One region of the Rhizobium sp. 05N49 genome, then DNA from elsewhere that is predicted to be linked to it. Evidence: riboswitches for the same ligand, from Rfam matches in the RefSeq annotation. Region 1 holds a riboswitch; each other region holds the start of a gene.
The links. Region 1 has a riboswitch for cobalamin ahead of AC1DF8_RS00970 (ABC transporter substrate-binding protein). Riboswitches for the same ligand answer to the same signal wherever they lie in the genome.
Positions count from the first base shown of each region.

Region 2: linked by a shared signal. The riboswitch ahead of metE (5-methyltetrahydropteroyltriglutamate--homocysteine S-methyltransferase) and the one ahead of AC1DF8_RS00970 (ABC transporter substrate-binding protein) in region 1 are both predicted to bind cobalamin.
Region 3: linked by a shared signal. The riboswitch ahead of cobU (bifunctional adenosylcobinamide kinase/adenosylcobinamide-phosphate guanylyltransferase) and the one ahead of AC1DF8_RS00970 (ABC transporter substrate-binding protein) in region 1 are both predicted to bind cobalamin.
Region 4: linked by a shared signal. The riboswitch ahead of bluB (5,6-dimethylbenzimidazole synthase) and the one ahead of AC1DF8_RS00970 (ABC transporter substrate-binding protein) in region 1 are both predicted to bind cobalamin.

Region 1 covers NZ_JBFTME010000001.1:178,198-183,900, reverse strand. Annotated here, with positions in the region: gene AC1DF8_RS00975 (FecCD family ABC transporter permease) at 1-492, opposite strand, end outside; gene AC1DF8_RS00970 (ABC transporter substrate-binding protein) at 504-1,520, opposite strand; cobalamin riboswitch at 1,692-1,940, opposite strand; gene AC1DF8_RS00965 (hypothetical protein) at 1,999-3,231, opposite strand; gene AC1DF8_RS00960 (NAD(P)-dependent alcohol dehydrogenase) at 3,530-4,588, shown strand; gene AC1DF8_RS00955 (LysR family transcriptional regulator) at 4,595-5,494, opposite strand; gene AC1DF8_RS00950 (YidB family protein) at 5,670-5,703, shown strand, end outside.
Region 2 covers NZ_JBFTME010000009.1:302,334-308,036, forward strand. Annotated here, with positions in the region: gene metE (5-methyltetrahydropteroyltriglutamate--homocysteine S-methyltransferase) at 1-2,306, opposite strand, end outside; cobalamin riboswitch at 2,414-2,618, opposite strand; gene AC1DF8_RS20205 (heavy metal translocating P-type ATPase) at 2,659-4,962, opposite strand; gene AC1DF8_RS20210 (MerR family transcriptional regulator) at 5,034-5,456, shown strand; gene AC1DF8_RS20215 (TIGR03862 family flavoprotein) at 5,495-5,703, shown strand, end outside.
Region 3 covers NZ_JBFTME010000001.1:342,992-348,694, forward strand. Annotated here, with positions in the region: gene cobW (cobalamin biosynthesis protein CobW) at 1-865, opposite strand, end outside; gene cobU (bifunctional adenosylcobinamide kinase/adenosylcobinamide-phosphate guanylyltransferase) at 870-1,379, opposite strand; cobalamin riboswitch at 1,708-2,098, opposite strand; gene AC1DF8_RS01815 (chloride channel protein) at 2,306-4,096, shown strand; gene AC1DF8_RS01820 (adenylate/guanylate cyclase domain-containing protein) at 4,082-5,341, opposite strand; gene AC1DF8_RS01825 (DUF1330 domain-containing protein) at 5,420-5,703, opposite strand, start outside.
Region 4 covers NZ_JBFTME010000006.1:53,347-59,049, forward strand. Annotated here, with positions in the region: gene AC1DF8_RS13880 (TolB family protein) at 1-66, shown strand, start outside; gene AC1DF8_RS13885 (hypothetical protein) at 112-660, opposite strand; gene AC1DF8_RS13890 (3-deoxy-7-phosphoheptulonate synthase) at 752-1,819, opposite strand; gene AC1DF8_RS13895 (DHA2 family efflux MFS transporter permease subunit) at 2,061-3,485, opposite strand; cobalamin riboswitch at 3,639-3,830, shown strand; gene bluB (5,6-dimethylbenzimidazole synthase) at 3,873-4,574, shown strand; gene AC1DF8_RS13905 (MFS transporter) at 4,592-5,703, opposite strand, start outside.

The DNA.
Region 1 (5,703 bases):
CGAGCCCGCCACGCCGCAGAGAATGATGCGCTCGCTGGTGCCGCCCACACCGGCCGCCAGAATGCCGACCAGCAGGAAGGCGATGAGAGCGCCGATGAAGGCGCCGGCGGAGAGGCTGAGCACGCCATAGCCGAAGCCAAGGATCATGACGCAGACGGCCCCGGTGGAGGCGCCGGCCGAAATGCCGAGCACATAGGGTTCGGCAAGCGGATTGCGCAGCAGCGCCTGCAGCACCGTGCCGCAGAGTGCCAGCGATGCGCCGGCACTGGCCGCCACCAGCGCGCGGCTGAGGCGGTAATCCCAGACGATGCCCTGATGGATGCGGCTGAGCTCGAATGCTGTGCCGAAGAGGCGGTTGGAGACCGCTTCTGCCGTGGTGGCGAGCGGGATCGATATCTCGCCGATCGATACGGCGAGACTGATCATGATACCGAGCAGGAGGAGGGCGGCGATGGTGAGCGTGGCAAGCGCCCACCATATCCTCTGTGGCAAGGCAGCCTGGCTCACTGGGCCAGACCGAAGGACTGGATGCCCTTTGCCAGCGTCTCGATGCCGTCGATGGTTCTGATCGTCGGGTTCATCGACTGCGCGTCCATCATGATGAAGCGCTTGTTCCTGACGGCATCGAGCTCTTTCGTAACCGGATCGTTTTCCAGGAAATCCACCTTCACCTTGGGATCATCGGCGGCATAGCGGCGGCGGTCCATGGTGGCGATGACGATGACGGCGGGATTGGCCTGCGCAATCGTTTCCCAGCCGACGAGGGGCCATTCCTCTTCCGTCGTGACGACGTTCTTCGCCCCGAGCGTCTTCAGGATATAGGCTGGTGCGCTGTTTTTACCGGCGATGAAGGCATCGCCTTTCACTTCCTTGCTGGAGAACCAGAAGACGACCGGCAGGTTCTTTGCCGCAGCACCGGCAACAGAGGCAACGGCCGCGGCCTCCCGCTTCTTCAGGTCGGCGATGACAGCATCGCCGCGGTCTTTCACGTCGAAGATCTCGGAGAGTTCGGCGATTTCCTGATAGATCAGGTCCATCGTGAACAGTTCCTTGCGCACGCCATCGCCGCCGTCGGTATTGATCTTGGCGACGCAATCGGCCGGCGCGACATAGGTGTTGATGCCGAGATCCCCAAACTGCTCGCGCTTGCCGACGGAGCCTTGCGTGCCGACATGCCATTCGAATTCGGCAGCCACCAGATCAGGCTCCGCGCCGACGACGGATTCGAAGCTCGGGTCGTTATCGGCCAGCCGTTTGATCCTGCTGTTAACATCGGCATATTGCGGCAGGACCGGGCCGACCCAAACGGCCGTGCCGGCGATCTTGTCGGCAAGGCCGAGCGAGAACAGCACTTCGGTCATGCCCTGGCCGATCGAGACGATCTTGGCCGGCGCCCTTTCGAAGGTGACCTGCTGGCCGCAATTGGTGAGGGTGATGGGATATTGGGTGGCGGCAAGTGCGGGCGCAGCAAAGCCGGCCAGCCCGAGCGCGAGGGAAAAGCTCTTCAGAAGCTGTCGCATGGAAAACTCTCGATCAAAGGAAAAGGGCTAGCGGATGCCGGCGCGCGAACGATGGTCAGCGAGCGGGAGGCTAGCGGCGGATCGTCCAATCGAGACGGATGGATGGCGGCAGGTGGGGAGGGATCTTGTCAATCATGTCTGCTCCTTGTCCGGGCATCCCCGCCCGGCTTGATTGGATCGTGATCGACGGCAGGTCTCCTGGCTCGCGAATATGTGCCGGTCATCTGCCTTCCCGCGAAATCGCAGTGGCACGGCCCTGAGGCCGAGGGCGTGATCGCTGAAGCGATCAACCCCGAGATCGACAATCCGCTTACAGTTGCGGGGGCAGCCACGGTCTCGGTCCCTCTTGGGTCGTCCTCACCGTGTTCCCTATTATTCCCCTCGGAGTTCTCTTCGGGGAACCGTCGCCTCGATCTATGACGCCGCCATGGGCGACGTCAAGCGCCGGAATGCGAAGTGTGTCGGGTCCGAAGCCGCCTTAGTGACTGGCGCCCGAGCCGCCGGCGGCGACAAGCGCGAAGGGCTGGCCCTCGACGGGGATCGTACGCACCTCCTTCAGCGTCTGCGTGCTGACGAGGCGAATCAAGCTGTGACGGGGATCGCTGATGGCGATATCATCGCCGGCCACGGCCAGCCGCGGACGCGGATCGCGCCAATGACCATCCTTGCTGTAGGGCTCTGTTACGGTTTCCGATCTGACGATCTCGCCCTCGACTGTATCGAGCAGATGCAGCCTGCCGTCTTCGGTGAGGATGTAGGCATTCTGAAACTTTGCCGGATCGAGCACAAAATCGACGCGCCGCGTTGGAAGGTCGATGATGCGATAAGGTGCGTCCGTATTATCAGGATCGATCAGCGCCAGCTTGTCCTCTCCGTAATTGCCGAGGAAGAACTGCATCGAGCGGCCGCCGAGCAGCGTCGAGACCTTGCCCCGCGGCAGCGATGCGCCATAGGCGAGCATTTCCACGCTCGGGCCTTCCGCGCCGCTGGGGCGGGCGATGAGCACGCCTTCCTCGCAACCGAAGGCGACGAGGCGGGCGGAGGTTGCCTCGCCATGCAGGCCGGTGCAGGGCGCGACATCGCCGATCTGCCGGCCATCCCGGTCGAGCACCCGCAGGCCCAGGCGTGGCGGCAGTTCGCCCTCCTTGACCGGCGCCTGCATGTTCGGCACGGAGACCAGCAGGTGATTGCCCATCGGCACCGCGACGCCGTGATGGGCGGCGATGGTGTTGACAGCTTTCGGCTCCGGCTTTTCCTGCAGCAGGCTGCTCTCCTTCAAGAGATCGAAGCGGTCGGTGCGGTCGTAGAAAATCGCCACGTCATCGCCATGCGTCACCACATGGCCCGGCTTCTCGCCCTTTATCGTCGTGCCGATCAGCTTGGGTGGCGCCACCTCGAGATCGCGATGCTCTCCATGATCGGAAAGGGCAATGCCGGTATCGATGACGTGAACGATATTCTCTTCACCCTGGACGGCAAAGACCGTGCGCCCGGTGTCGCTCAACGACAGGGCGGCATAACCCTTGAGATCGAAGCGACCGATCTGTCTCCCGCTCGCAAGATCTATGGCGTGGACGACCGGCAGGCTGTGATCAGCCACGAAAAGCCGCCAGCTCTCCTGCTGTTCCTCCTCGGCGCGGGAAGTCGATGGCAAGGTGGCGGATGTGAGCGTAGTGGCGACTGCGAAGATAGCGAAAAGGCGCCGGGACATGAAATCTCCTTTAATGTAATAACATTACATCGCTGTTGTTATAAAGTTACATTTGCCTTGTCCAGTCGCGGCTGTCGGATTTTTGAGAAATTGGGGGCGCCGGCCGTTCGATGTCTGGCTTTTCATCATGACCGGATAGCGGTGTATGACGCAGGCCATCGATAAGCGATTGCTGAGCCTATCTCACAAGCCTTTCCCGCATTCCTCGTCTAATCCGGATAATTTATCGACGCTATATCCCATCCGGCACAGCTTCTGGTGCCCGTCAGCATTCAACAGCCTTGCAAGGGATAAGCCATTGAGAACATCAGCATTTGCCGCAACCGATGCGAATACGCCGTTGCAACCTTTCTCTTTCGACCGCCGGGACCTGCGTCCCGAGGACGTGGCGATCGATATTCTCTATTGCGGGGTCTGCCATACGGACCTGCATATGGCCCGCAACGACTGGGGCTTTTCGGCCTATCCGGTCGTGCCGGGCCATGAGATTGTCGGGCGGGTGTCTGCCGTGGGGAGCGCCGTTTCACGCTTCAAGGCGGGCGACAATGTTGCCGTCGGCACGATCGTCGACAGCTGCATGGAGTGCCCCAACTGCCGGCGCAACGAAGAGCAGATGTGCTACAAGGGCGTCACCGTCACCTATAACGGCCAGGACCGAGTGACCGGCGAGACGACCTATGGCGGCTATTCAGATCATATCGTCGTGCGCGAGGAATTCGTTCTCAGCGTGCCCGACGGGCTGGACCTTTCGCGGGTCGGGCCGCTGCTCTGCGCCGGGATTACCACCTACTCGCCGCTGCGTACGTGGAATGTCGGCCCTGGCAGCCGGGTGGGCGTGATCGGGCTCGGCGGGCTCGGGCATCTCGCCGTCAAGTTCGCTTCGGCGCTGGGGGCTGAGGTGACGGTTCTGACGCGCTCGGCGGGCAAGATCGCGACGGCACGCGAACTCAGTGCCGACAAGGTGCTGCTGTCGACTGATGCCAAGGCGATGGAGGCTGCGGCCTTCGCCTTCGACGTGATCATCGATACCGTGCCTTACGAGCATGATCTCGGCCCCTATCTCGACACGCTCGATTCCGACGGCACGCTGGTCATTGCCGGCTCGCTGGTCGATACGCCGAAATTCAGCAACCTGTCGCTGATCAGGGGGCGCCGGCGCATTGCCGGCACACCGAGCGGCGGGATCAGGCAGACGCAGGAAATGCTGGATTTCTGCGGCCGCAAGAACATCCTGCCGGAATGCGAGATGATCGCCATGGGGGATATCGCCAAGGCCTTCGAGCGGATGGAGCGCGGCGATGTGCGCTACCGCTTCGTCATCGACATGGCAACGATGCCGGCGGCGCAGGCGGCCTGACGTCGCTCACCGTTTCGGGATGGCGCGCAGCGCTTCCACGAAGACAGAAAGGGCCGGCGGCATCTGTCGCCGGCTCGGATAATAGATGGAATAGCCGGTGAATGGCGGGCAATAGTCTTCCAGCACGCGGATCAGCCGGCCGCTTCTGATATGCTCGGCGGTAAAATCCTCGAAGACATAGACGAGGCCGGAGCCTGACAGCGCCGCTTCGACCATCATGTCCGAATCGTTGACCATGAAGCTGCCCGAGACCTTCACTTCGATATCGCGGCCGTCCTCGGTGAATTCCCAGGCATAGGCGCCTCCGACAGAGGTCATGTAATAGGTCACGCAATCGTGGTCGGCGAGGTCGCGCGGGGTTTTCGGTATGGGGTGGCGGGCGAAATATTCCGGCGAGCCGACGATCGCCGCGCGGATATCCGGCCCAATGCGCAGGCCCACCATATCCTTGTCGATGCGTTCGCCGAAGCGAATGCCGGCATCGAAGCGCGAGGCGACGATATCCTCGAACCGATCGCCGATGATGAGCTCCACGCGGATATCCGGGTAGGTGCGGTGAAACGCCGGCAGGATCGGCATGACGAGCGATGTCGCGGCATGTTTGCCCGCGGTGATGCGCACGGTGCCGGAGGGCTTTTCCCTGAGGTTGCCGAGTTCCTGCAGGCCGCGATTGATCTCGGCGAAAGCCGGCTGGAGCGTGAGAAGCAGGCGCTCGCCAGCCTCTGTCGTGGCCACGCTGCGGGTGGTGCGGGCGAGAAGGCGCATGCCGAGCCGCTCCTCCAGCTGGCGCATCATGTGGCTGAGACCCGAGGAGGAGATGCCGAGGCGGGCGGCGGCCCTGGTGAAACTGCGCTCCTCGGCAACGATGAGGAAGGCGGCGAGATCATCGAAATCGTGACGCTTCATTGCTGATCTGCCTTCAGGAGTGAAAGGGAATGCGGCGGCTGCCTCACATATTTAGGGCAGGGGCGCGGGTGCTTGCAAGATCGGCGCCGGTGCGACCCTTGGTCCTGCAAATCCGCAATGACACTAATTTGACTTCGTGCTAATGTAGAATCTACTGATGGTCGGAGGAGTAACCATGAGTATTTTCGATGGCTTAGGCGGCGTTCTCT
Region 2 (5,703 bases), on a different contig from region 1:
GCGGCAATACGCAACTGCCGAGCGGCGGCAACCATGTTGACCAGCGCCGGACGAACCTCTTCCCACTTGCGTGTCTTCAATCCGCAATCCGGATTGATCCAGAGCTGCCCGTCCGTCAGACGTTTCCGCGCCAGCGTGAGGAGCTCGGTCATCTCAGCAACATCCGGAACGCGGGGCGAATGGATGTCGTAGACGCCGGGGCCGATCTCGTTCGGGTATTTGTAGCTGCGGAAGGCTTCCAGAAGTTCCATCTTCGACCGCGAGGTTTCGATGGAGATCACATCGGCATCCATCGCGGCGATGGCATCGATGATCTGGTTGAACTCCGAATAGCACATATGCGTATGGATCTGCGTCTCGTCGGAAACACCGGATGCGCAGAGGCGAAAACTCTCGACCGCCCAGTCGAGATAGGTCTTCCAGTCGGCCTTGCGCAATGGCAGACCCTCACGGAGAGCGGCCTCGTCGATCTGGATCATCGCAGCACCCGCCTTTTCGAGATCGAGCACTTCGTCGCGGATCGCCAGAGCGATCTGCCGGCTGACATCGGCGCGAGAAAGATCATCACGCACGAAGGACCAGTTGAGGATCGTCACCGGACCGGTCAGCATTCCCTTGACCGGCTTGTCCGTCAGCGACTGCGCGTAGCGCCACCACTCGACTGTCATCGGCTTTGGCCGAGAGACGTCGCCGAAGATGATAGGCGGGCGGACATAGCGCGAACCGTAGCTCTGCACCCAGGCATGCTGCGTAAAGGCGAAACCGGAAAGCTGCTCACCGAAATACTGCACCATGTCGTTACGCTCGAATTCCCCGTGGACGAGCACGTCGAGGCCGATTTCCTCCTGCCAGCGGATCGCCGCTTCGGTCTCCTTTTTCAGGAACGCATCGTAGTCCGCCTCGCTGATCGTACCCTTTGCGAAGGCCGAGCGGGACTTGCGCACATTGGATGTCTGCGGGAAGGAGCCGATCGTCGTTGTCGGGAAGAGCGGCAGGCGAAGCTTGCGCGCCTGCAAGCTGGTCCGCTCGGCAAAACCGCTGCTCCGCGTCATCATCGTCTCATCGATTGCCGCGACCCGCTGCCTGACTTTGAGATCATGCACACGTGGAGAAGCCGCTCGAGAGGCAACGGCCTGAGAGGCTGCAGCAATTCCTTGATAAGCCCCGCCGGAGCTGCCGAGGGCAGAGAGTTCATCGAGTTTCTGGGTGGCGAAAGCGAGCCACGACGTCAGTTCCTCATCCAGTCCGGTTTCCAGATCCAGGTCGATCGGCACATGCAGCAGCGAGCAGGACGGCGCGATCTGCAGTCCATCCGCACCGAAGCGCTGAACCAGTGGCTCGATCTTTTTCAGGATCGCGGCAAGGTCCGCCCTCCAGATATTGCGTCCGTCGATGATGCCGAGCGACAGCGTCAAATCGGGGGACGCCTTGAGAAGGGCATCGATCTGCTGCGGAGCACGAACGAGATCGACATGCAGGCCGGAAACCGGCAATGCGAGCGCCGTCGGCAGGTTATCGCCTATATTGCCGAAATAGGTGGCGAGCATGATCTTCAGGTTCGGTACCAGCTCGTGCAGCGCACGATAGGCATGCTTCAATGCTGCCTGCTCTTCTCCTGAGAGATCCAGCACCAGGCACGGTTCGTCGATCTGCACCCAGTCGGCACCGGCAGCGCTCAGTTCCGCAAGCACCCTCGCATAAACAGGCAACAGGCGTTCAAGCAGGCTGATCGGTGCAAAACCTTCCTCGGTTCCCTTGGCGAGTTTCAGGAAGGTGACAGGGCCGAGGATGACTGGCCGTGTGTGGATTCCAAGCGTCTTCGCCTCGATGAAGGCATCGAGCGGCCTGTTTACGGTCAGCGCGAAGGATTGATCGGGACCGAGTTCCGGCACCATGTAGTGGTAGTTTGTGTCGAACCACTTGGTCATTTCCAGCGCTGGCACGCCATGACCGTGGTGATGCTGATGGCCGCAATCGGCATGCGCCTCTTCGCCGGTCGAGCCGCGTGCCATGGCGAAATAGGTATCGAGCGCAACAGGCCCGCCCTTCCAGCCATAGGCCGAAGGTATGGCGCCGACCATGACAGTCGTGTCGAGCACATGGTCATAGAACGAGAAATCGTTGGAGGGGATGATATCGATCCCCTTCTCTTTCTGCAGGGTCCAGTTTTGCGCCCGCAGCCGCTTGCCGACATCGAGAAGCACGCCGGCATCGGACTTGTCGGCCCAATAGCTTTCAAGTGCGAATTTGAGTTCGCGATGCTTTCCGATCCTGGGAAAGCCGAGATTTGCAGTCTTGATGGTCATTTCCTTACCCCGAAGGTTATGGGCAAGGCTCAGGCGCAACGCATCGACGAGGTGTGGCTACAGACGTGCCGTCTCGCGCAAAGCGGCACACCGGGACACCCCGCCCGTGGACGTTATCTATCGCGGCAGGTCTCCTGGCTTGCGGGTCCTCAACACCGTCCAGTCTTCCCAGGCGTCTTCCCAGTGACGTCGAAGGACGGTGTCTATCCGCTTACAGTTGCGGGGGCAGCTTCGGTCTTGGCGTTAGCCTCACCGAATTCCCTCTTAGCTCAGGATCGTCAAATCCAGAGAACCACGATGCGACAAGCATGCACCTGTCGCATCCGATCGTCAAGATGACATAAAGAAATCTTTATATCTTTATGCGAAGAAGGCGAAGTGCATTCATCGTCACCAGCACGGTCGCGCCTGTATCCGCGAGGATCGCTGGCCACAGGCCGGTAATACCGACGATGGTGGTGACCAGGAACACGGCCTTCAGCCCGAGCGCGATGGTGATGTTCTGGAAGATATTCCGCATCGTCCGCTTCGAAAGGTCGATCATGCGGGCAACGTCGCCGACACGCCCATGCAGTACCGCCGCATCCGCCGTTTCCAGCGCGACGTCGGTGCCGCCGCCCATGGCGATGCCGACATCGGCTGCGGCAAGTGCAGGCGCATCATTGATGCCGTCACCGACCTTGGCAACGAACAATCCTTCCTTCTTCAATTCGCCAACAATGCGCTGCTTGTCCTGCGGCAGCAGCTCGCCGCGCCAGTCGATGCCGAGGTCACCGGCAACGGCTGCTGCCGTGCGCTTGTTGTCGCCGGTCAACATGATGGCGCGCACGCCTGCTGCCTTCAGCGTCGCAAGCCCGCTCTTGGCGTCGTCGCGTGGTTCGTCGCGCATGGCGATGAGACCGGCGGCGACACCATTGATGAGCAGTACCGAGACGCTCTTGCCCGCACCATTCAGTGCCGCGACCCGCTCATCCTGTTCGGCATTCAGCGCCCCGCGCTCGCGCGTGGCCGGCGGCGACAGAAGATCGAGCGTCTCGCCCCCAACCTTGCCGGTCATGCCCTTGCCGGGCAGCGCTTCCACTTCGAAGGCCGGCGGCACGGGCACGGCATCGGCCTTGGCACGGTTGAGGATCGCCAGCGCCAGCGGATGGCTGGAGCCCTGCTCGAGGACGGCAGCACGGGAAAGCACCTCAGCCTCCGAGCGCCCATAGGCGATGATATCCGTGACCTGCGGCTTGCCTTCGGTCAGCGTACCGGTTTTATCGAAGGCAACAGCCGTCACCTTGCCGAGCGATTCCAGAACCGCTCCGCCCTTCATCAGCAGACCGCGGCGCGCACCCGCCGAAAGCGAGGCGGCAATCGCTGCCGGCGTGGAAATGACCAGCGCGCAGGGGCAGCCGATCAAAAGGATCGCGAGTCCCTTGTAGATCCATTCGCCCCATGCTCCGCCCATCAGCAGCGGCGGCAGAACGGCGACCAGGGCCGCCACGACGACCACACCAGGCGTATAGTAGCGGGAGAAACGATCGATGAAGCGTTCCGTCGGTGCCTTCGATTCCTGGGCCTCCTCTACAAGCTTGACGACGCGGGCAATCGTATTGTCCTCGGCAGCGGCCGTGACACGGACGCGCAATGCAGCGTCGCCATTCACCGTGCCGGCAAACACCGTTTCGCCTGCGCCCTTGCGCACCGGCGTGCTTTCGCCCGTCACCGGCGCCTCGTCGATCGCGCTTTCACCGGAAAGAATGGTGCCGTCGGCGGAAATCCGGTCTCCCGGCCGCACGAGAATGATGGAACCGACCGCAAGCGTCTCGGCCGGCACTTCCTTCACTTCGCCAGCCGCCTCGAGCAGTGCGTTCTTCGGCACCAGCGTCGTCAGCGACTGGATGCTGGCGCGCGCCTTGCCGGCGGCAACCCCTTCCAGCAATTCGCCGACGAGGAACAGGAACACGACCGTCGCTGCCTCTTCACCGGCATTGATGATGACCGCGCCAACAGCGGCAATCGTCATCAGCATTTCGATGGAAAAGGGCGTGCCGGAAAGTGCGGCCATGACCGCGCGACGCGCGATCGGCATCAGCCCCACCAGCATGGCGATGATGAAAGCATACGGAGCAACCGAAGGCACCAGATGGCCCACGACATAGGCAACGACGAGTGCAAGTCCCGAAAGGATCGTCAATCGGCCCTTCTTGCTCTGCCACCAGGGACCGGTCATCGGCCCATGATCATGGCCGTGCAACCCCTCGACTTCCTCGGCGCCATGCGAATGCCCGTGATCGGCGTGATCATGACCAGCATGATCGTGGTCGTGACCTTCGTGGTCGTGATCATCATGCTCATGACCATGGTGATCATGATCATACCCGTGGTCATGATCGTGGTCGTGATCCGCATGATCATGATCGGTCTTGCTTTCCCGGACAGGAGCCTTGCCCGTGAGCGGAGCAACCGAATAGCCGAGGCCGGTAACCTTTTTTTCGATCGCTTTGAGATCGCTGCTGCCATCGTGGCGCACTGTCATCGTGCCCGCCGTCACCGATACGGAGACGTCTTCGACGCCGGGCACACGCCTGACGGCCGTATCGATCTTTGTTGCGCAGGCGGCGCAATCCATGCCGCCAACCCGGTACCGTGCCTGTGCTGCTTCGCTCATGATTTCGATCCTTGCTTGTAGGCAGTATCGTTCCTACATCCTCTAGCGACTAGAGGTGCAAGAGGAAAATCATGAAAAAGATCACCATCGGTGAAGCCGCCCGCCAAAGCGGCGTCAAAGTGCCGACGATCCGCTATTATGAGGGTATCGGTCTGCTATCTGCGCCAAGTCGTAGCGAAGGCAACCAACGTTCCTACGAACCTTCCGACCTCAACCGTCTTGCCTTCATCCGCCACGCCCGCGAACTTGGCTTCGAGATCGAGGCAATCCGCACCCTGCTGCAGCTTCAGGATGATCCCCACCAGTCCTGCGCTTCGGCCGATGCCATCGCAAAAGCTCGTCTCATAGAGGTTGAACAGCGCATCCGCAGCCTCAATGCCCTGAAGGCCGAGCTGGAGCAGATGGTCGAAGGCTGTGGCCATGGCCGCGTCGATCAATGCCGGGTCATCGAGGTGCTGGCCGATCACGGCAAGTGCGTGCATCCACATCACTGAGACTTGCGCTCGCCGAGTGCCCACGCCAAGAAGGCGCAATGAAACAGAAGAAAATCGCGATCATCGGCGGCGGCCCCTCCGGCCTTTCGGCAGCCGAAGTGCTGTCGGCAAGCGGCCATGCCGTTTCCGTCTATGATGCGATGCCGACTTTTGCGCGCAAGTTCCTGCTCGCTGGCAAATCCGGACTCAACATCACCCATTCCGAAGACTACGAGCGCTTCGCCACCCGCTTCGGCAACGCCAATCC
Region 3 (5,703 bases), 160 kb from region 1:
CCTTCAGGCGCAGCACGTCATGCTCGGCGATGATGCCCTTCAGCTTCTCGACGAAACCTGCCGTATCCGAGACAGCCCCGAGTTCGACGACGAAACTGTCGAATTCGTCATGGTCGTGCGGCTCGCCATCCTCATGCTCCAGCTCGTGATGGGACTTGCGGTTGACGATATCGTCTTCCGTGCCGATGCCGAGGCCGAGCAGCACGCTTGCCGGCACCTCGCCGTTCTTCGCTTCGATCATGACAGGCTTGCGGGCAATGCGCGAGGCAACTTCGCTCTTCACGCGGCCAAGCCCGTCCGCGTCGATCAGATCGGTCTTGTTGAGCACGATCAGGTCGGCGCAGGTCAGCTGATCCTCGAACAGTTCCTCGATCGGGCTTTCATGATCCAGCGATTCATCCTCGACACGGCGCGCATCGACGGCATCGTGGTCATCGGCAAAACGACCGGCAGCAACGGCCGCACTATCGACCACGGTGATGACGCCATCGACGGTGACTTCGCTGCGGATGTCTGGCCAGTTGAAGGCGGCGACAAGCGGCTGCGGCAGGGCAAGGCCCGAGGTTTCGATGACGATATGGTCAGGGCGCTGCTCGCGCTCCAGAAGCTTGGTCATGGTCGGAATGAAATCGTCGGCAACGGTGCAGCAGATGCAGCCATTGGTGAGCTCGATGATGTCGTCCTCGGTGCAGTTTTCCGCACCGCAGCCCTTCAGCACGTCGCCATCGACGCCGAGATCGCCGAACTCGTTGATGATCAGCGCGATCTTCTTGCCGCCGGCATTGGTGAGCAGGTTGCGGATCATCGTCGTCTTGCCGGCGCCGAGAAAGCCGGTGATGACGGTTGCGGGGATTTTCTGCTGCATGGAACTAACCCTTCATTTTCAGCGGCAGACCCGCTGCGATAAAATAAACATCCGCGGCCGAAGCCGCGATCATCTGGTGCAGCCGGCCTGCATAGTCGCGAAATTCCCGCGCCATGCGGTTCTCGGGCACGATGCCGAGGCCGACTTCATTGGAAACGATGACGAGCCGCGCCTTAGCATGAGGCAGAAAGCCAGCAAGGGTGGCAGACTGGGCGGCGATATCGCGCCCCTCCATCATCAGATTGGTGAGCCACAGCGTCAGACAATCGACGAGGATGGCCCTGCCCTCCGCGTCGATGGCGGTCAGGCGCTCGGTGAGATCGAGCGGTTCCTCATGCGTCGTCCAGGAGGGGCCGCGATCGGCCCTGTGCTGGTCGATGCGCGCCTGCATCTCGTCGTCCCAGGCGCGGCCGGTGGCGATGTAATGGCGCTCGATACCGCTCGTGGCAATAAGATTTTCGGCGAAGCGGGATTTGCCGGAGCGAGCGCCGCCGAGGATGAAGGTGGTGGTCATGACAGCACCGTCCGTTGAGGATGGGCGCGGCCTTCGCCACACCCCTCATTCCTGTGCTTGTCACAGGAATCCAGCCTGCCCAAGTCCTTGGGCAGGAGAGACTCATTCCGCGATAACATTGATTCATTCACGGCGCAGACGCGCCGTGGCTGGTTTCCTGTGACAAGCACAGGAATCAGGGAAGAGAAAACGGCCTGCGCCAGAAGCTCATCACAGAGGGGCGGCGGAACACCGCGCCCATATCGCACCACCAGAGGCAGCGCTGAATAACATCCTTCAGCCAAGACAACCTCCGTGCTGGCAGCGGGCAAAGCGCCCAAATTGGGCATTATGCCCGGCACGGATAGCAGGTCTCCTGGCTCGCAGTTATCGGCCGCGACAGGGGCGACCGCTCGGTCGCCCCTTATCGTGCCAGCGGATCTACCTCGCCTTCCCGGCTGCATCTCGTGAAAAGGCGGACGATTCGTAGAATTAGAGGCGTCCTGCCCCGGCTGATCACGATGCATTTCCAGTGGCTTTTCCGGCACTTGTCCGCCTTGCCCGCTTGCAGAATGCAAGACCGTCGGCGCCGCAATCCAAATGCCGGATGGAAGACCCTGACTGCTCTACAGTCGCGGGGTCGGCTGTGATGAAGGCGCCCGGCTTGGGTCCGCCCCGTCACATTCCCTTTTAATCCGGAAGGCGTTTGCCGATCCGGAACCATCCATTATGTGGATTCATGGTTAGGCGCGTGCAACTCCCATGTCAATTGCCGCGCAACGCCCCGCTCATGTTCATCTCGACTTACACTACCGATATTATCGTCTTTAATCAAAGGCTTACGTCACAAAAACTTTACGGCCCGGTCGGTTTTTTGCCGCAATTGCCGCTCATGCGGATGCCGGCTCCGCCCTTGACCCCTATTCTTGCCGCCTAATTTCCCCATGATGCTCTCCCGAATGCACATTCGCCGCCTCGGCCCTCTAGGCACCGCCTTCGATCCGGGGCGCCTGCGCGCGCTTATTCGCCACAGCGAAATGGGCATGGTCTTTGCCGGCGCGCTTGTCGGCATCGTATCGGGGCTTGCGGTCTCAGCCATGAGCTATGTCTCGGAAGAGATGCACAGCCTGATCTTCGGCATAGACGGCACGACGAGGCTCAGCGCCTCGCAGATCGACAGCAAGTTTTTGCTGATGTCGGCCCCGGTAGCCGGCGGCATGCTTCTCGGGCTCTTGCTCTTCATTCTCGCCAAATGGCGCAAGAAGCCGATGGTCGACCCGATCGAGGCCAATGCGCTGCATGGCGGTCGCCTGTCGCTGACGGACAGCATCCTTGTCGCGATCCAGAATCTCGTTTCCAATGGCTTCGGCGCATCCGTCGGCCTGGAAGCCGGTTATACGCAGCTTGCGGCCGGCATCGCCTCGAAATTCGGCCTGAAGCTGCAGCTGCGCCGCGCGGACCTGCGTGTGCTCGTCGGCTGCGGCGCAGCCGGCGCCATCGCCGCCGCCTTCAATGCGCCGCTGACCGGCGCCTTCTACGCCTTCGAGCTGATCATCGGCACCTACACCATTATGTCGCTGACACCTGTCGTCGTCTCGGCGCTTGTCGCAACTCTTGTTGCGCGCCTTCTTGCCGGCAGCGATTTCATCATCGATGTCGGCAGTTTCGGCGCTGTACAGCCGGCAGACTACGTGCCGGCCATCGCGCTCGGCGCCTTCTGCGCCGGCGTCGGCATCCTCATCATGCAGGGCGTCTCCTTCGTAGAGGAATTGGCGCGCAAGAGCGCCATCGCACTGCCTTTCCGCCCGGCGCTCGGCGGCATCGTCGTCGGCCTGCTGGCGCTGGTATCGCCACAGGTGCTGGCCGCCGGCCACGGCGCGCTGCATCTGAACCTCTCCCACGAGATCACGATCCCCGCGCTGATCGGTCTTTTCCTTCTGAAGTCGGTGGCATCCGCCGTCTCCATCGGCTCCGGCTTCAGGGGCGGCCTGTTCTTCGCCTCGCTTTTCATGGGCGCGCTGCTCGGCAAGCTCTTTGCCTATTCCGCCCCCTATTTCGCCGATGCGACGCTGACGCCCGTGATCTATGCCGTGGTCGGTATGAGCTCGCTCGCCGTCGCCGTCATCGGCGGGCCGCTGACCATGACCTTCCTGGCGCTGGAGATCACCGGCGACTTTCCAATCACCGCACTGGTGCTCGCAGCCGTCATCACCTCCTCGCTCGTCGTGCGCACGACCTTCGGCTACTCCTTCGCCACATGGCGCTTTCACTTGCGCGGCGAAAGCATCCGCAGCGCCCATGATGTCGGCTGGATCCGCAATCTCACCGTCGACAAGCTGATGCGTTCAGACGTAAAGACCGCAAAACTCGGGATAACGCTGGACGCGTTCAAGGAGGCCTTCCCCATCGGCTCGACGCAGCGTGTCATCCTCGTCGATGAGGGCGACAAATATGCCGGCCTCGTGCTCGTGCCGGAAATCTACGCAAACCCCACCAGCGCGCAGGACGAAGCCCAGAATCTCGGCGATTTCATCCGCTATAAAAACGATTTCCTGCAGCCGCAGATGAATGCCAAACAGGCGGCCGCGATCTTTGACAAGACGGAAAGCGAAGCGCTCGCCGTCGTCAACAACCTCATCGAGCGCAAGGTGATCGGCCAGCTCAGCGAAAGCCACACGCTGCGCCGCTACAGCGAAGAACTCGACCGCCGGCGCCGCGAGGTGTCAGGCGAGATCTGAGGCTTTTGCCGCCGATTTTCGAGCCGATGCCACAATCGGATCCGCGAGCTTGAACACGTCGGCCTTCCTCGAAACGCCGCGCAACTCGAACGATCCCAGGCGTTCGCAGGCGACACCGCAGGCAGCCGCGAAGCTTTCCGACATCAGAAGCGACTGGCCGAGTTCGCCGCAGAGTTTCTCGATCCGCGAGGCCTCGTTGACGGCCCTGCCGATCACGGTGAAGTCGAGCCTGCCGCGGGCGCCGATATTTCCGTAAAACACTTCTCCGAGATGCAGGACGACGTCGACGCCGATGTCGGGGCCACCCCTGCCTGCCCGCTCTCGGTTCAGCGCCTCGTTGGCCTTCAGCATGTTCCGGGCCGAGGCGAGTGCTGCGCGGCAAGCCTGTTCGGGATCATCCCCCTCTTCGCTGCCGGTCGGAAAGATCGCTAGCACGCTGTCGCCCATGAACTTGAGGATCTCCCCGGAATTTTCCTCGACATGCCTGCCGATCAGCTCGAAATGCGCATCCAGAAACCCGGCGATTTCGCCCGGCTCATAGACGTCGGTCAATGCCGTGAAATTTCTGAGATCGGCCAGCAGGACCGCAGCATTGATGGATCCGCCCTTGCCTCTCTGAGCCTCGCCCGCAAGGATGCGTGCGCTTGTCCTGGCGCCTGTGTAGACAGCCAGAATATCGGCAGCGGTTTTCGATGCGGCCATGCGGTAGCAGGCGAGCCCCAGAGCCGGAATAAGCTCTGCGACGGTCGTCAGCTGCTCGTCGGAAAATCCACCCGATGCGTCGCTGGTCAGCGCCAGGCTGAAGCCGCGCAACGCGACCTCCTTCGGAAACTCGAAAATGCTGACCACGTGATCGGTCGCTCCGGCAAGGGCGAATTCCTTGAGCCGCGGGTACTCCAGACCCTCTCCCTTGGCTAAATTCCAGCGCCCCGCTCTCTCACCGCGGCTCAGCAGATGAAATGTCGGCGTTTTCTCGAAGTTGCGCTCGTCCACGCCGCCATGCTCGGAGTTTTCGAGGGTCGTTACCCCGCCTCGCACGAAATTGGCGGAGATGCCGCGGTACATCGGATGAAGAGATGGCATCATGATACTGGCCCGCCAGATCGGAAACCCACCAGCGACCAGCCGGTCGCACAGGCCTCCAACGAGGTCGCCAATATTGTCGCTCGCGATTCCCTGCTCTATAAGCCACTGAATATGATCGTTAATTTCGGAATCTCCAGATGGTTGAAACCGTTCTATGATCGGGAAATCCGGCGAATGGGCGGCAAGGCCGGACCGTGCCGCCACAAAATCCGGCAATCGTCGCGCCAGCCGGGTTTCCTAGCCATCGCGCCCGGCGACGACAACCGCCGGGCAGGCACGGAGAGAGTGATACCTGGCATCATCAATCGCCTGCTTCACCTCGTCATGCCATTCACGGGCGACCGAGGCAGTGCGGAATTCGATGATGATCAGCCTGTTCATCTGCCGGTCTCCCTGAACCGGATGGACCGCGCCGCCACAGGATCGCACATTGCCTCCATGGAACGTCACGTCGGGCGATATGCATGCGAGATAATCATCGATCGTCTGATCTTCGATATCGGGATGGATTTCGAGAATGA
Region 4 (5,703 bases), on a different contig from region 1:
GTGCCGAACTGGTCGCCGGATGGTGAGGAATTCGCTTTCGTACGGTATTTTCCGGCGAGATCTTGAGAGGGCTCACCGCCATTTGATGATGGGGTGGTGGGAGATAACTGATTAGCGGGGTCCGTTTTCCGCTGGGCACGGTGTTTCAGAGGCGCGGTGCACAGTAATTCTTGAGTGCCCTCCGATACTTTGGAGTTGCACCCGAACAGACTCGCCTTCGGAAGGGGCGAATGTTGAATCGATACTTGAGACAGTGGTTTGTCCGAGCGGAAACGCCACGACTGTCGTCTTCGGTTGACCATACTTGGATGTAAATGAATAGGACACGATCGAGGCGAACTCATCAACGCCTCCATCTCGAGTTTTTGAAACGCTGGCAATCTTGTTGTTGTTATCGCAGACGAAAAGATTAACCTCTGCCCCATCAACATACCATTGACCGGGAAGGTCGGGTGAAAGCACTCTCACCTTCCAACCCCGCTCGCTTGAGATGCGACGGGCCTCATCTAGTGAACTACCCAGTTTAAAAACACTTGGGCTATCAGCTGTGTCAGCGTTGGCGAGCTCGGCATTGAATCCTAAGGTTAACGCTATGCAGCAGGCAAAAAGTAAGCGAGCAGGAGCGGCAATCAAGTTTTTGTCCTTAAAATATTCAATCATAAGGCGTTACGATTGCATTGATATCACCGACTCCACAAGCCATTTTGTAAACAGGCGGCGGGTGTCTGCCCGCCGCGCTTGATGCTGCCTATCAAGCCGCAACAGCGGCCTTGCGGCGATCGCGGACGGCCTTGGCGAGATCCTCGAGCACGTCGACCGACATATCCCAGCCGATGCAGCCGTCGGTGATCGACTGGCCGTAGACGAGCGGCTTGCCGGGAACGAGATCCTGACGGCCGGCGACGAGGTTGCTCTCGATCATCATGCCCTTGATGTGGTGGTTGCCGGCGACGATCTGGCCGGCGACGTCGTGGACGACCTTCGGCTGGTTCATCGGATCCTTGCCGCTGTTGGCGTGGCTGGCGTCGATCAGCATGCGCGGGTCGACACCGAGCTTGGTTGCCTCGGCGATAACGGCCTGCACGTCGGCTGCCTCATAGTTCGGGCGCTTGCCGCCGCGCAGAATGATGTGGCAGTCCTCGTTGCCGCGGGTGGAGGCGATCGCTGCCTGTCCATCCTTGGTAACCGCCGGGAAATGATGCGGCTGGGAAGCGGCCATGATCGCGTCGAGCGCGACGCGCGCGCTGCCGTCCGTGCCGTTCTTGAAGCCGATCGGGCAGGAGAGACCCGAGGCGAGCTGACGGTGGATCTGGCTTTCGGTCGTGCGCGCGCCGATGGCGCCGTAGCTGACGAGATCGGCGATGTACTGCGGCGTGATCGTATCGAGGAATTCGCAGCCGGCCGGCAGGCCCATGGCGTTGATGTCGAGCAGCAGGCGGCGGGCGAGGCGCAGGCCTTCCTCAATGCGGTAGCTGCCGTCGAGATGCGGGTCGTTCATCAAACCCTTCCAGCCGACGGTGGTGCGGGGCTTTTCGAAATAGACGCGCATGACGATTTCGAGATCGCCGGAGAGGCGTCGTCGCTGTTCGACGAGACGGGACGCATATTCGCGGGCGGCTGCCGGATCATGGATCGAGCAGGGACCGATGATGACCAGCTGGCGGTCGTCCTTGCCCGTCAGGATATTGTGGATGGTGTCGCGCGTGCCGGTCACGGTCTCGGTCACCGCTCGGTCACGCGGGATTTCCTTGATAATATCGGCAGGCTTGGTCAGCGGGGTGATCTCGACGATGCGCAGATCATCAATAGTGTCAGTCACGGTATGCTCTCCTGTTTGGTCATACCGTGGCGGAACAAAAAAGCCGCCAGGTTGACTAGCGGCTGTTCGGGTGTGTCGTCGCGTTAGTTTCGGTTACGCACAGACCCGCATCCGCTGGAAGCAGCGGTACGAATAAAATCGCGATGCGTAAACGGACGAAATCGACATGCCGCCTATGTAGACATGCGAATTGGAATTGTCACGTGGATTCTGTGAGGAAAAATGACAGGTCTGTGAAGTTTTATCGGCTTTCGGCCATTGCCTCTCTCTGGGCATCTTCCGGCGCAGCCGCTTCGGCATGTCCATGCTTGCCGCGGCGTGTCGTCATGTCATCGCCGGCATTGGCGGGCAGGCGCAGGAAAGTGATGCAGGCGAGCGCGGAAATCCCTGCCACGATAAAGAAGGCGATATGGAAATCGGTGACCGTGAGTTGGCCGCCGTGGAAGTTGGCGGACACTTCCAGGATCGTCCCTGCGACTGCAACACCCATGGCCATGGAGATGCGCTGCGCCACGGCATTGATGGCCGTCGCCTGGCTGCTGTCGGCCTCGTCGACATCGCCGAAGGCCATGGCGTTGACACCCGAGAAGGCCATGGAGCGCAGCAGTCCGCCGACGAGAAGAGAGCCCATGATGAGATAGATCGGCGTTTCAGCAGTGAAGAAGCCGTTCACGCCGAGGCAGATCGCGGCAAGGAAGGTGGTCAGCGCGATGACGTTGCGGAAGCCGAAGGCGTTATAGGTGCGGGTTGCAGCGAATTTCGAGCCCATGGAGCCGAGTGCGCTGACGAAGGTGACAGAGCCAGACTGCAGCGGTGTCAGACCGAAACCGAGCTGCAGCATCAGCGGCATGAGGAAGGGCAGCGCGCCGAGCCCCATGCGGAAATTCGAGGCGCCGAGGATCGCCGCCCGGAACATCGGGTAGCGGAACATTTTCGGATCAAGCAGCGGATGCGGCGTGCGCCTGGCATGGACGAAATACAGGATACCGGAGAGGACGCCGACCGCGACGGTGACATAGCCGTAGATGACGGGAACGGCCGGCAGGCTGATGACGGATATTCCGAAGACGAAACCGGCAAAGCCGATCCCGGACAGGAAGAAACCCGGAAAATCCATCGGCTTCGGGCTGCGCGGCTCAATCGCCGGCAGGAAGCGGGTGACCAGCGCAATGCCGATGATGCCGATCGGAACGTTGATCCAGAAGATCCAGTGCCAACTCAAATAGGTCGTCAGGAAACCGCCGATCGGCGGGCCCATGATCGGGCCGATCAGGGCCGGAATGGTGAGCCAGGCCATGGCATTCACCAGCTGGTGACGTGGCGTGCCGCGCACCAGAAGCAGCCGTCCGACCGGCGTCATCATCGAGCCGCCGGCGCCCTGGATGAGCCGGGAAATGACGAAGGCGGCGATGGAATTCGAAAAGGCGCAGGCAACCGAACCGACCATGAAGACTGCTATTGCCAGACGGAAAATGTTGCGCGCGCCGAAGCGATCCGACATCCAGCCGCTGATCGGAATGAAGATCGCAAGCGCCACAAGGTAGCTGGTTACCGCAAGCTTCAGCGCGATCGGCGAGGTGCCGATATCGGCCGCAATAGCCGGCAGGCTGGTGGCGATCACGGTCGAATCCATCTGTTCCATGAACAGGGCGACCGCAAGGATCATCGGCGTTAGGCGGGACACGGGCAACCGGGATGCAAGGAGAAGGGATTCGGCACCAATGGCGCCGCTCGGATCAGGGTCTCGTTCTAGGCCAGCATTTTCAACCTGTCCACGAAATGAATGTCGCATGTGGCTTGCGGCCATGGCCTTTCCGCGCCATAGATCGCCCTGTCAGGTGCCCGCTGTCACCAGGGGGAGAATCGGGAATCCGGTGGAAGACCGGAACGTGCCCAACGCTGTAAGGCTGACGCTCGCCGTTCAAACTACGCCACTGGCTTTGCGGCCGGGAAGGCAGCGGCGAGGCGGAGGACGCCGAGTCAGAAGACCGGCCTGGCAAGATAGACCCAACCCGCGCGGACGGCGGGCGGTTGCGTTGTTGGGGATTTGACGATGCGACCCATTGATGATGCCGTTTGTCCGGCATCCAGCTTTTCTGCGGCCGAACGCGAGGCCGTCTACCACGCGATCATGACGCGGCGCGACGTGCGCAGCCAGTTCCTGCCCGATCCCTTGCCGGACGATCTGGTGACGCGGCTTTTGACCGCCGCGCACCACGCGCCTTCGGTCGGCTTCATGCAACCGTGGAATTTCATCCTGGTGAAAAGCGCCGAGGTGAGGACGCGCGTGCGCGATGCGTTTGTCAGCGCGAATGAGGAAGCGGCCAGCATGTTTACCGGCGAGCGGCAGGAAAAATATCGTTCGCTGAAGCTCGAAGGCATTGTCCAGGCGCCGCTCGGCATCTGCGTGACCTGCGATCCGACCCGCAGCGGCAGCGTCGTGCTGGGACGCACGCATAATCCACGCATGGACAGCTATTCCACCGTCTGCGCCATCCAGAACCTGTGGCTCGCGGCCCGTGCCGAAGGCGTCGGCATCGGCTGGGTCAGCATCTTTCGCGAGGGCGACCTCAAGGAGATACTCGGCATTCCCAATCATATCGAAGTCGTCGCCTGGCTCTGCGCCGGCTTCGTCGACCGGCTCTACGAGGAGCCGGAACTGGCGGTCAAAGGCTGGCGGCAGCGGGTGGCGCTGGAAGAACTGGTCTTCCATGACGGCTGGGGGCAGGTGGAAGGCGAGGCCGCGCCGGTTTGAGCCGGCACGGGTGTGCTTCACTCGGCCGGCTGGGTGCTGCAATCCTTGGCGCAGGCTGGTGTCCTCCAATGGCCAAAGGTGAGGAGGCTCGCAGCAGCGAGAAGCCAGACGCCGATCGCTCCATAGAGCATGACACCGCCGAAGCCTGCGACCAGCGCATCATGCACCGTCTCGGCGGGAATATCAGGCAGGGCGGCGATGCTGCCGGCGGAGATCCGTTCGGCAAGCAGGCGCAGATCGCCTGCGTCCATCGAGTTCGGCAAGGCGCTCTTCAGATGGGAGAGCACACCAGTGAACAGGATGAAGCCCATGACCGCGATGTTGATTGCGAGCGAGATCATCCGGGCGCTCATGTCGATGCCGGAGGCCATACCGGCGCGGTCGCTGGATACCGCACCGGTTGTCGTGTTGGTGACCGGGGTATTGGTGAAGCCAAGCCCGATGCCGGCAAGCAGCGCGCCGGGCAGCATCGTCAGCCAGCTTGGCGCGGCGGCGGCGCTGCCTGACTTCATCAGCAGGAAGCCGAGTCCGATGGTGAAAAGGCCGCCGGGAATGATGATACCTGGCCGGTAGCGCAGCATAAGCCGCTCGGCAAGCGGCGGCACGACGAGCGTCGGCAGCGTATAGGCCAGCAAGGCGATGCCGGCCGCCACACTGCCGTAACCGAGGCCGGCTTCATACCAGATCGGCAAATAGATCATGAAAGGCCAGAAGCTGATATTCATGGCGGCCGAACCGACAATGGCGCCCGAGAAGGTGCGGATGCGGAACACCGAGGCATCGAACATCGGTCGCGGGTTCAGCTTTTCGGCAACGACGAAGGCGACGAGGCTTGCGGCGCCAAGTCCGATAATGCCAAGCGCAGCCGGGCTCGCAAAACCGAGAGCCGGCCCCTGGGTGATGAAGAAGGCAAGGCAGAAGACCGCCAGCGAAAGGGTGGCGATGCCGGCGATATCGAGCCGTCCGGCCGCGGGATCACGCGATTCCTGAATTCCCGTCAGCGCGAGAGCGATTGTCACGGCCGCCAGTACGGCATGGATGAGGAATACCCATTGCCAGCCGGCCACCGCCACGATGCCGACGCCGACGATCGGGCCGAAGCCCAGGCCGATGCCGAAAATGATGCCCC